DNA from 3 places in the Streptomyces sp. NPDC058620 genome. Region 2 is predicted to be linked to each of the others. Evidence: predicted binding sites of a transcription regulator. Region 2 holds the regulator's gene; each other region holds the start of a gene.
The links. The regulator HrcA, encoded in region 2, represses chaperone genes, less so after heat shock. The targets are predictions, from matches to a motif close to TTNGCACTCNGNNNNNCNGAGTGCNAA.

Region 1: a site for HrcA is predicted at 1,269-1,295, ahead of groL (chaperonin GroEL). Genes of this name have one in related genera too.
Region 3: a site for HrcA is predicted at 1,310-1,336, ahead of groES (co-chaperone GroES). Genes of this name have one in related genera too.

Annotation. Positions count from the first base shown of each region.
Region 1 is NZ_JBHXQO010000002.1:124,555-127,827, reverse strand. Features, by position in the region: gene groL (chaperonin GroEL) at 1-1,106, opposite strand, end outside; gene ACFWSK_RS02975 (cold-shock protein) at 1,508-1,714, opposite strand; gene ACFWSK_RS02970 (MoaD/ThiS family protein) at 2,154-2,429, opposite strand; gene thrC (threonine synthase) at 2,459-3,273, opposite strand, start outside.
Region 2 is NZ_JBHXQO010000032.1:36,290-39,562, reverse strand. Features, by position in the region: gene ACFWSK_RS25345 (DUF3097 domain-containing protein) at 1-399, opposite strand, end outside; gene ACFWSK_RS25340 (MBL fold metallo-hydrolase) at 425-1,147, opposite strand; gene hrcA (heat-inducible transcriptional repressor HrcA) at 1,312-2,328, shown strand; gene dnaJ (molecular chaperone DnaJ) at 2,329-3,273, shown strand, end outside.
Region 3 is NZ_JBHXQO010000002.1:452,259-455,531, forward strand. Features, by position in the region: gene ACFWSK_RS04630 (methyltransferase domain-containing protein) at 1-213, opposite strand, end outside; gene ACFWSK_RS04635 (polysaccharide deacetylase family protein) at 329-1,270, shown strand; gene groES (co-chaperone GroES) at 1,492-1,800, shown strand; gene groL (chaperonin GroEL) at 1,900-3,273, shown strand, end outside.

The DNA of each region.
Region 1 (3,273 bases), on a different contig from region 2:
TTCGCGAGGCGCTCCTGGAGCTTCTCGCGGTCGTAGTCCGAGTCGGAGTTCTCGATCTCGGCACGGATCTGCTTGACGCGACCCTGAACCTGGTCGCTCTCGCCCGCACCGTCGACGATCGTGGTCTCGTCCTTGGTGATGACGACCTTGCGGGCGCTGCCGAGCAGGTCCAGGCCGGCGTTCTCCAGCTTGAGACCGACCTCCTCGGAGATGACGGTGCCACCGGTGAGGATGGCGATGTCGCCGAGCATGGCCTTGCGGCGGTCACCGAAGCCCGGAGCCTTGACGGCGACGGACTTGAAGGTGCCACGGATCTTGTTGACGACCAGGGTCGACAGGGCCTCGCCCTCGACGTCCTCCGCGATGATCAGCAGCGGCTTACCCGACTGCATGACCTTCTCGAGCAGCGGAAGGAGGTCCTTCACGTTGCTGATCTTGGAGTTGACGATCAGGATGTACGGGTCGTCGAAGGACGTCTCCATACGCTCCATGTCGGTGGCGAAGTACGCCGAGATGTAGCCCTTGTCGAAGCGCATACCCTCGGTGAGCTCCAGCTCCAGACCGAAGGTCTGGGACTCCTCGACGGTGATGACGCCTTCCTTGCCGACCTTGTCCATAGCCTCGGCGATCTTGGCGCCGATCTCGGTGTCAGCAGCGGAGATGGAGGCGGTCGAAGCGATCTGCTCCTTGGTCTCCACGTCCTTCGCCTGCTCCAGCAGAGCGGCGGAGACGGCCTCGACGGCCTTCTCGATGCCACGCTTCAGAGCCATCGGGTTGGCACCCGCGGCGACATTGCGCAGACCCTCGCGGACGAGAGCCTGAGCGAGAACGGTGGCGGTGGTCGTACCGTCGCCGGCGACGTCGTCCGTCTTCTTGGCGACCTCCTTGACCAGCTCCGCACCGATCTTCTCGTACGGGTCCTCGAGCTCGATCTCCTTGGCGATGGAAACACCATCGTTGGTGATCGTGGGCGCGCCCCACTTCTTCTCGAGGACGACGTTACGGCCCTTGGGGCCGAGGGTGACCTTGACGGCGTCGGCGAGCTGGTTCATCCCGCGCTCGAGACCGCGCCGTGCCTCCTCGTCGAACGCGATGATCTTGGCCATGTGAAGTGGTCCTCCCGGACAGGGGTGGATTCTCCGGACCGAGAGGCGCCCGCGACGGACGGCCAGCGTGCTGTGTGGTTCCTTGCCCCACGCAGCCTGCGGGCCTCACCGGCCCGGTCCAAGTTTCTGTCACTCTCACCTGGAGAGTGCTAACGCCAATGATTAGCACTCGACCCCTGCGAGTGCAAGCGTCCCCCTCGGGATGTGGACAACCGGGCGTGCCCGGACGGGGTGCCGGCCGGAGGATGCGCACAGGCGCACGGAGGGCACACGGACGCACGGGGGACGCCCGGACGCATGGACACCCGGACGCGTGGACACCCGGACGCACGTAGGGCCCGTACCCCTGGGGGTACGGGCCCTACGTGCGTGAGTAGTGTCGTTGGCCGACCGCGCCGAGCTCAGCCGACGGCGAGCTTGACCATGTCCGCCTGCGGCCCCTTCTGGCCCTGCGAGATTTCGAATTCAACTCGCTGACCCTCTTCGAGGGTGCGGTACCCGTCCATCTGGATCGCGCTGTAGTGGACGAAAACATCCGCACCACCGTCGACCGCGATGAAGCCGTACCCCTTCTCCGCGTTGAACCACTTGACGGTGCCCTGAGCCATGCCTAACTCCCCTATTACTGGCCCTTGCACAGGACCGCACTTCGCGGGCCCGGGTCAGAACTCACCCTCCGACCGGAGAGGGTGCGTGCGCCGGAACGCGTCGACCGCGGCCGAATGTATCTGCCCAACTGCCCTCTGCAACAGGTCAATCGGACGAGAATTCTGGGCACAACCGATCGCCCCTATATGGGGAATTCATGAGATTCCTGGGCAAGTCGGGCCTGACAAAGGCCACTTATGGCTCAAGGGGGTCGCACACTTTGGCTGCTTCTTATCGCGACCGGGCGCATTCTCATATGCGGGCGGCACAGGCAGCGGAGGGGACTTCCCAACTCTACCGCGCTTAACCATGCAGAATTACCCCCTCCGCTTCTCTCGCGGAGGGGGTAACAGGGATAACGCTGTGAAGCCGGCGGCCGTGCGCGCGCCGGCCCGGCGGTCAGCCTCCGGCGACGGCCGGGATGATCGAGACGCCGGCACCGTCCGGCGTGGCCGCGTCCAGGCCGCCCTCGAAGCGCACGTCGTCGTCGTTGACGTACACGTTCACGAAGCGGCGGAGCTTGCCCTGGTCGTCCAGGACGCGGGCGGCGATGCCCGGGTGGTTCTTCTCCAGGGACGCGATGACCTCGGAGAGGATCGCGCCCTCCGCCGGAACCTCGGCCTGGCCGCCCGTGTAGGTGCGGAGGATGGTGGGGATGCGGACCTTGACGCTCATGGTGGGTGCCTTCCTTCGGTCTCGGGTGATCAGCTGGTGGCGAGGCCGGCGGCGCGGAACGCGTCCAGGCTCGGCCGGATCGTCGCGGTCGCCTGCGAGGTCGCGGCCACCGCGTCGAGCGTCTTGAGACCGTCACCGGTGTTCAGGACGACGGTGGTCAGCGTCGGGTCGAGGAGACCCGCCTCGATCAGCTTCTTCGTCACGCCGACCGTCACCCCGCCCGCGGTCTCCGCGAAGATGCCCTCGGTACGGGCCAGCAGCTTGATCGCGTCGACGATCTGCTCGTCGTTCACGTCCTCCACGGCCCCACCGGTACGGCGGGCGATGTCCAGGACGTACGGACCGTCGGCCGGGTTCCCGATCGCCAGGGACTTGGCGATCGTGTTCGGCTTCTGGGGACGCACGACGTCGTGACCGGCCTTGAAGGCCACCGACACCGGGGAGCAGCCCTCGGCCTGGGCGCCGAAGATCTTGTACGGCTTGTCCTCGACCAGACCCAGCTTGATGAGCTCCTGGAGCCCCTTGTCGATCTTCGTGAGCTGCGAACCCGAGGCGATCGGGATCACGAGCTGGTCGGGCAGCTGCCAGCCGAGCTGCTCGCAGATCTCGTACGCGAGGGTCTTGGAGCCCTCGCCGTAGTACGGACGCAGGTTGACGTTGACGAAGCCCCAGCCCTCGCCGAGCGGGTCGCCGATGAGCTCGGAACAGAAGCGGTTGACGTCGTCGTAGTTGCCCTCGATGCCGACCAGCTCACCGCCGTACACCGCGGCCATGACGACCTTGCCCTGTTCCAGGTCGTGCGGGATGAACACGCAGGAGCGGAAGCCGGCGCGGGCGGCGGCGG
Region 2 (3,273 bases):
GAGGTCGTCGCCCCAGACCCGCTCGACCAGTTCCGCGTCGTGGCGGCCCTCCACATAGATCCGGCCCGCCCGCGCGACCCGCGCACGCGCCCCGGGGACCGCCAGCGAGCCGGAGGCCGTGCGTGCGGGACGGGCGGGGGCCGAGGAGCCGGGGCGGACCAGCGTGACGACCCGGCCCTCCAGCAGGAAGCCGCGCGGCTCCATCGGGAACACCCGGTGCTTGCCGAAGCGGTCCTCCAGGGTCACCGTCGGGCCCTGCGCCGTCTTCTCGCAACGGATCACCGCCCCGCAGAAGCCGGTGGCGGCCTCCTCGACGACCAGGTCGGGCTCGGCGGGGACCTCGGGGGCCGGTACGGACTTCTTCCACGGCGGGGTCAGGTCCGGCTGGTAGCTGCGCATCGGACGACGATACGGCGGCGGGCGGTCACGACACGCCGAACTGAGCCGCCAGTTGATCACGTTGCATCCGTACGAACGTGGCGTCCACCACCGCTCCGTGCCCCGGTACGTACACCGCGTCCTCACCGCCCAGAGCCAGCAGCCGGTCGAGAGCGGCCGGCCAGCGGGAGGGGATGGCGTCGTGGCCGGCCTGCGGTTCCCCGGACTGCTCGACCAGATCACCGCAGAACACCACGGCGGGCGAGCCCGGCACCAGAACCGCCAGGTCGTGACCGCTGTGACCAGGCCCCGCATTGGCCAGGAGCACCTGGAGCCCGCCGCCCAGATCGAGCGTCCACTCCCCGCACACCTCGTGGTGCGGGGCGACCAGCACGTCCACCGCTTCCGCCGCATCGTGCTCGGACACCCCGTGGTGCACCGCCGAGCTGTGCAGCTCGTCCGCCCCGTTCCTCAGCAGATCCACGATGCCGACCGCCCCGAACACCTCGGCCCCGGCGAACACCGCGGTGCCCAGAACATGATCGAAGTGCGGATGACTCAGTGCGATATGCGTCACCCTCCCGCCGAGCAGACGCTCCGCCTGGGAGCGCAGCTCGGCCCCCTCACGGAGCGAGGAACCGGTGTCGAAGAGCAGCGCACGGTCCGCTCCCGCCACCAGCGCGGCCGTCGCGTCCCACACCGGAAGGCGCCGGCGGCCCACACCGTTGCTCAACCGCTCCCAGCCGAGCTCTTCCCAAGAGACGTCCATACAACGACGCTATCGGCAACGACCTGCGCAGTCTCGCGGTAGCGTGACCGGTCGCCCTTGCCCGGGGGCCACCCCGCCCCCGTACACTGACGGAGGGGAATGCTGGCACTCGAACGCACAGAGTGCCAGGACGAGACCGGGAACCACAGCTGGAGGTGTGCGCGATGCTCAGCGAACGCAGACTCGAAGTGCTGCGCGCCATCGTCCAGGACTATGTCGGCACCGAGGAGCCGGTCGGCTCCAAGGCGCTGACCGAGCGGCACAACCTCGGGGTGTCCCCGGCCACGGTCCGCAACGACATGGCGGTGCTGGAGGACGAGGGCTTCATCGCCCAGCCCCACACCAGCGCGGGGCGCATTCCGACGGACAAGGGCTACCGGCTCTTCGTCGACCGGCTCGCGGGCGTCAAGCCCCTGTCGTCGCCGGAGCGCAGGGCCATTCAGAACTTCCTCGACGGCGCGGTCGACCTCGACGACGTCGTGGGCCGTACCGTGCGGCTGCTCGCGCAGCTGACCCGGCAGGTCGCCGTCGTGCAGTACCCCTCGCTGACCCGTTCGACGGTGCGGCACGTGGAACTGCTCCTGCTGGCTCCGGCCCGGCTGATGCTGGTGCTGATCACGGATACCGGCCGGGTCGAACAGCGTATGATCGACTGCCCTGCGCCGTTCGGTGAGACATCTCTGGCGGACCTCCGGGCGCGGCTCAACAGCCGTGTCGTGGGTCGCCGTTTCGCGGATGTCCCGCAACTGGTGCAGGACTTGCCGGAGTCCTTCGAGGGCGAGGACAGAGGAACCGTTTCCACGGTCCTCTCGATCCTTCTCGAAACTCTGGTGGAGGAGACGGAGGAGCGGCTGATGATCGGCGGCACCTCCAACCTCACCCGCTTCGGGCACGACTTCCCTGTGATGATCCGGCCGGTGCTGGAGGCATTGGAGGAGCAGGTCGTGCTGCTGAAGCTGCTCGGCGAGGCCAAGGACTCGGGCATGACCGTACGTATCGGTCACGAGAACGCCCACGAGGGCCTCAACTCCACGTCCGTGGTCGCGGTCGGCTACGGTTCGGGCGACGAGGCAGTCGCCAAACTCGGCGTGGTCGGACCGACCCGCATGGACTACCCCGGAACGATGGGAGCGGTACGCGCAGTGGCACGTTACGTCGGACAGATCCTGGCGGAGTCGTAAGTGGCCACGGACTACTACGCCGTACTCGGCGTGCGCCGCGACGCATCTCAGGACGAGATCAAGAAGGCATTCCGCAGGCTCGCCCGCGAGCTGCATCCGGATGTCAACCCGGACCCGAAGACCCAGGAGCGGTTCAAGGAGATCAACGCCGCCTACGAGGTGTTGTCGGACCCGCAGAAGAAGCAGGTCTACGACCTCGGCGGCGACCCGCTGTCCGCCTCCGGCGGCGGTGGCGCGGGCGGATTCGGACAGGGTGGCTTCGGCAACTTCTCCGACATCATGGACGCGTTCTTCGGTACGGCGTCCCAGCGCGGGCCCCGTTCACGGACCCGGCGCGGCCAGGACGCCATGATCCGGCTGGAGATCGACCTCTCCGAGGCGGCCTTCGGTACGACCAAGGACATCCAGGTCGACACGGCGGTCGTCTGTACGACCTGTAGCGGTGAGGGCGCCGCGCCCGGCACCTCCGCCCAGACCTGTGACATGTGCCGCGGCCGCGGTGAGGTCTCGCAGGTCACCCGGTCCTTCCTCGGCCAGGTCATGACCTCGCGGCCCTGCCCGCAGTGCCAGGGCTTCGGTACGGTCGTGCCGACCCCCTGCCCGGAGTGCGCCGGAGACGGCCGCATCCGCTCACGTCGCACGCTCACGGTGAAGATCCCGGCAGGTGTCGACAACGGCACCCGGATCCAGCTCGCGGGCGAGGGCGAGGTCGGCCCCGGCGGCGGCCCGGCCGGCGATCTGTACGTCGAGATCCACGAGCTGTCGCACGCCGTGTTCCAGCGGCGAGGCGACGACCTGCACTGCACGGTCACCATCCCGATGACGGCGGCGGCCCTCGGCACCCAGGTGCCGCTGGAGACGCTGGACGGCATGGAGGAGATCGACATCAGGCCGGGCACGCAGTCCGGCCAGTCGGTTCCGCTGCACGGGCGCGGCATCACGCAT
Region 3 (3,273 bases), on a different contig from region 2:
CGCCCGCTGCCGCAGCCGGGCCTGCCCCAGGGCCGCCGACACCAGGCCGGCCGGGTGGCCGCGGCGCAGGCGGGTCGCGGTGGCCAGTTCCCGGGCGGGGTCGTGGTCGCGCAGCTCGGCCAGGAGCGCCGCGCCCTCGGGGGTGCGGAGCGCGTGGAAGGCGGCGAGCGGGTCGGGCGCGTCGGGCGTGGGGAGAGCGTTCACCCGGCCCATTGTGAGCCAGCCGGGGGACCGGGCGGGCCCGGCGGCGGTGTCGGTCCCGGCGTCCGGGCGCGTCCTGGCAGGATGCGGCGCCATGCAGCTAGTACGACAAAAGGGACAATTCGCCATGACGTGGCGCAGATCAGGCCGCCTCGTCCGTGGGCCGGTCCGTACGGCCCTGATCGCCCTCCTCGCCACCGCCGTCGCTTCAGGGTGCGCCGCAGACGGCGCGGACAGCGCCACCGGCGCCAAGCGGCCGGTATCGCCCGCCACCGGTCAGGAGGGCCCGCCCGCACTGAAGGCGGCGCCGGCCGGCGCGCTGTCCGTGTACGCCGAGAAGATGCGGCGGAAGCAGGCCGCGCGGGTCGCCGCGGCCAAGAAGTGGGGGCTGGCGAAGATTCCGCTGACCGCTCCCGAACCGCCGGCCGTCAAGCCGCGCATCACCACCCGCAAGGGATTCGAAGTCACCGGCGGGGACGCGCTCCCGCCCGTCTTCACCACTGTGCCGACCAAGGAGCGGATCGTCTTCCTGACGATGGACGACGGGGCCGAGAAGGACCCCGCGCTGCTGCGGATGATGACGGAACTGGACATCCCGTACAGCGCGTTCCTCAGCGACTACGTGGTGAACGAGGACTACGGCTACTTCAAGAAGATGCAGGCCCGCGGTGTCGTCCTCAGCAACCACACGCTGAACCACCGTTATATGCCCGGCCTGTCCTATGCCGAGCAGGAGCGGGAGATCTGCGGCCAGCAGGACATGATGGCGAAGCACTTCGGGAAACGGCCCACGCTCTTCCGGCCGCCGTACGGCAACTACAACCGCGACACCCTGCGCATCGCCAAGTCCTGCGGCATCAAGGCCGTGCCGCTGTGGGCGTCCGAGGCGTTCCCCGACCACATGGAATGGCGTGAGTGGGACCGGGACCTGCACCCCGGCGACATCATCCTCACCCACTTCCGGGGGCGCGAGGACTGGAAGGGCTCCATGCCGGACATGATCCGGCGGGTCATGAAGACGGTCACGGACAAGGGTTACGCGGTCGCCAGGCTGGAGGACTACGTCTGACACGGGAGGGCGGCGCGTCCGCCACGCAGGGGTGGTGAATTGGCACTCCGCTTGACCGAGTGCTAATCGCGGTCATAGTCTCAGTGCTGGCACTCCCCACTGGAGAGTGCCAGCATCACCGTGCGACAGGGCAGGTCCGGCACCCGCGACGACGGATCGACCTGGTCGCCACCCCAAAGACTGTTAAACCCCGTGAGATCTCCGAAGGGGGAGACCGGATCGTGTCGACCACCAGCTCCAAGGTTGCGATCAAGCCGCTTGAGGACCGCATTGTGGTCCAGCCGCTCGACGCCGAGCAGACCACGGCCTCCGGCCTGGTCATTCCCGACACCGCCAAGGAGAAGCCCCAGGAGGGCGTCGTCCTGGCCGTGGGCCCGGGCCGCTTCGAGAACGGCGAGCGTCTTCCGCTCGACGTCAAGACCGGCGACGTCGTCCTGTACAGCAAGTACGGCGGCACCGAGGTGAAGTACAACGGCGAGGAGTACCTCGTCCTCTCGGCTCGCGACGTGCTCGCGATCATCGAGAAGTAATTCACCCACGTTTGTTTCTGTTCTGCGCCCCTGGCCCCCGCGAAATAACTAGCCGGGTGGTCAGGGGCGCAGTTCGTTTGAGAGGACAGGCAACAGCCCATGGCGAAGATTCTGAAGTTCGACGAGGACGCCCGTCGCGCCCTTGAGCGCGGCGTCAACAAGCTTGCCGACACGGTCAAGGTGACGATCGGCCCCAAGGGCCGCAACGTCGTCATCGACAAGAAGTTCGGCGCTCCCACCATCACCAACGACGGTGTCACCATCGCGCGCGAGGTCGAGCTCGACGACCCGTTCGAGAACCTCGGTGCCCAGCTGGTGAAGGAGGTGGCGACCAAGACCAACGACGTAGCGGGTGACGGCACCACCACCGCCACCGTCCTGGCCCAGGCGCTCGTCCGCGAGGGTCTGCGCAACGTCGCCGCGGGCGCCTCCCCGGCCGCCCTGAAGAAGGGCATCGACGCCGCGGTCAAGGCCGTGTCCGAGGAGCTCCTCGCGACCGCCCGCCCGATCGACGACAAGTCCGACATCGCCGCCGTGGCCGCGCTCTCCGCGCAGGACTCGCAGGTCGGCGAGCTCATCGCGGACGCGATGGACAAGGTCGGCAAGGACGGTGTCATCACCGTCGAGGAGTCCAACACCTTCGGTCTGGACCTCGAGTTCACCGAGGGTATGGCCTTCGACAAGGGCTACCTCTCCCCGTACATGGTGACCGACCAGGAGCGTATGGAGGCCGTCCTCGACGACCCGTACATCCTGATCCACCAGGGCAAGATCGGCTCCATCCAGGAGCTGCTCCCGCTGCTGGAGAAGGTCATCCAGACGGGTGGCTCCAAGCCGCTGCTGATCATCGCCGAGGACGTCGAGGGCGAAGCCCTGTCGACCCTGGTCGTCAACAAGATCCGCGGCACCTTCAACGCCGTCGCGGTGAAGGCCCCGGGCTTCGGTGACCGCCGCAAGGCCATGCTCGGCGACATCGCCACCCTCACGGGTGCGACCGTCATCGCCGAAGAGGTCGGCCTCAAGCTCGACCAGGCCGGTCTCGACGTGCTGGGCACCGCCCGCCGCGTCACCGTCTCCAAGGACGACACGACCATCGTCGACGGCGGCGGCGACTCCGCCGACGTCAAGGGCCGGGTCAACCAGATCAAGGCCGAGATCGACTCCACGGACTCCGACTGGGACCGCGAGAAGCTCCAGGAGCGCCTCGCGAAGCTGGCCGGCGGCGTGTGCGTGATCCGTGTCGGTGCCGCCACCGAGGTGGAGCTCAAGGAGAAGAAGCACCGTCTGGAGGACGCCATCTCCGCGACCCGCGCCGCGGTCGAGGAGGGCATCGTCTCCGGTGGTGGCTCCGCTCTGGTCCACGCCGTCAAGGTCCTCGAGGGCAACCTCGGCAAGACCGGCGACGAGGCCACGGGTGTCGCGGTCGTGCGCCGCGCCGCCGTCGAGCCGCTGCGCTGGATCGCCGAGAACGCC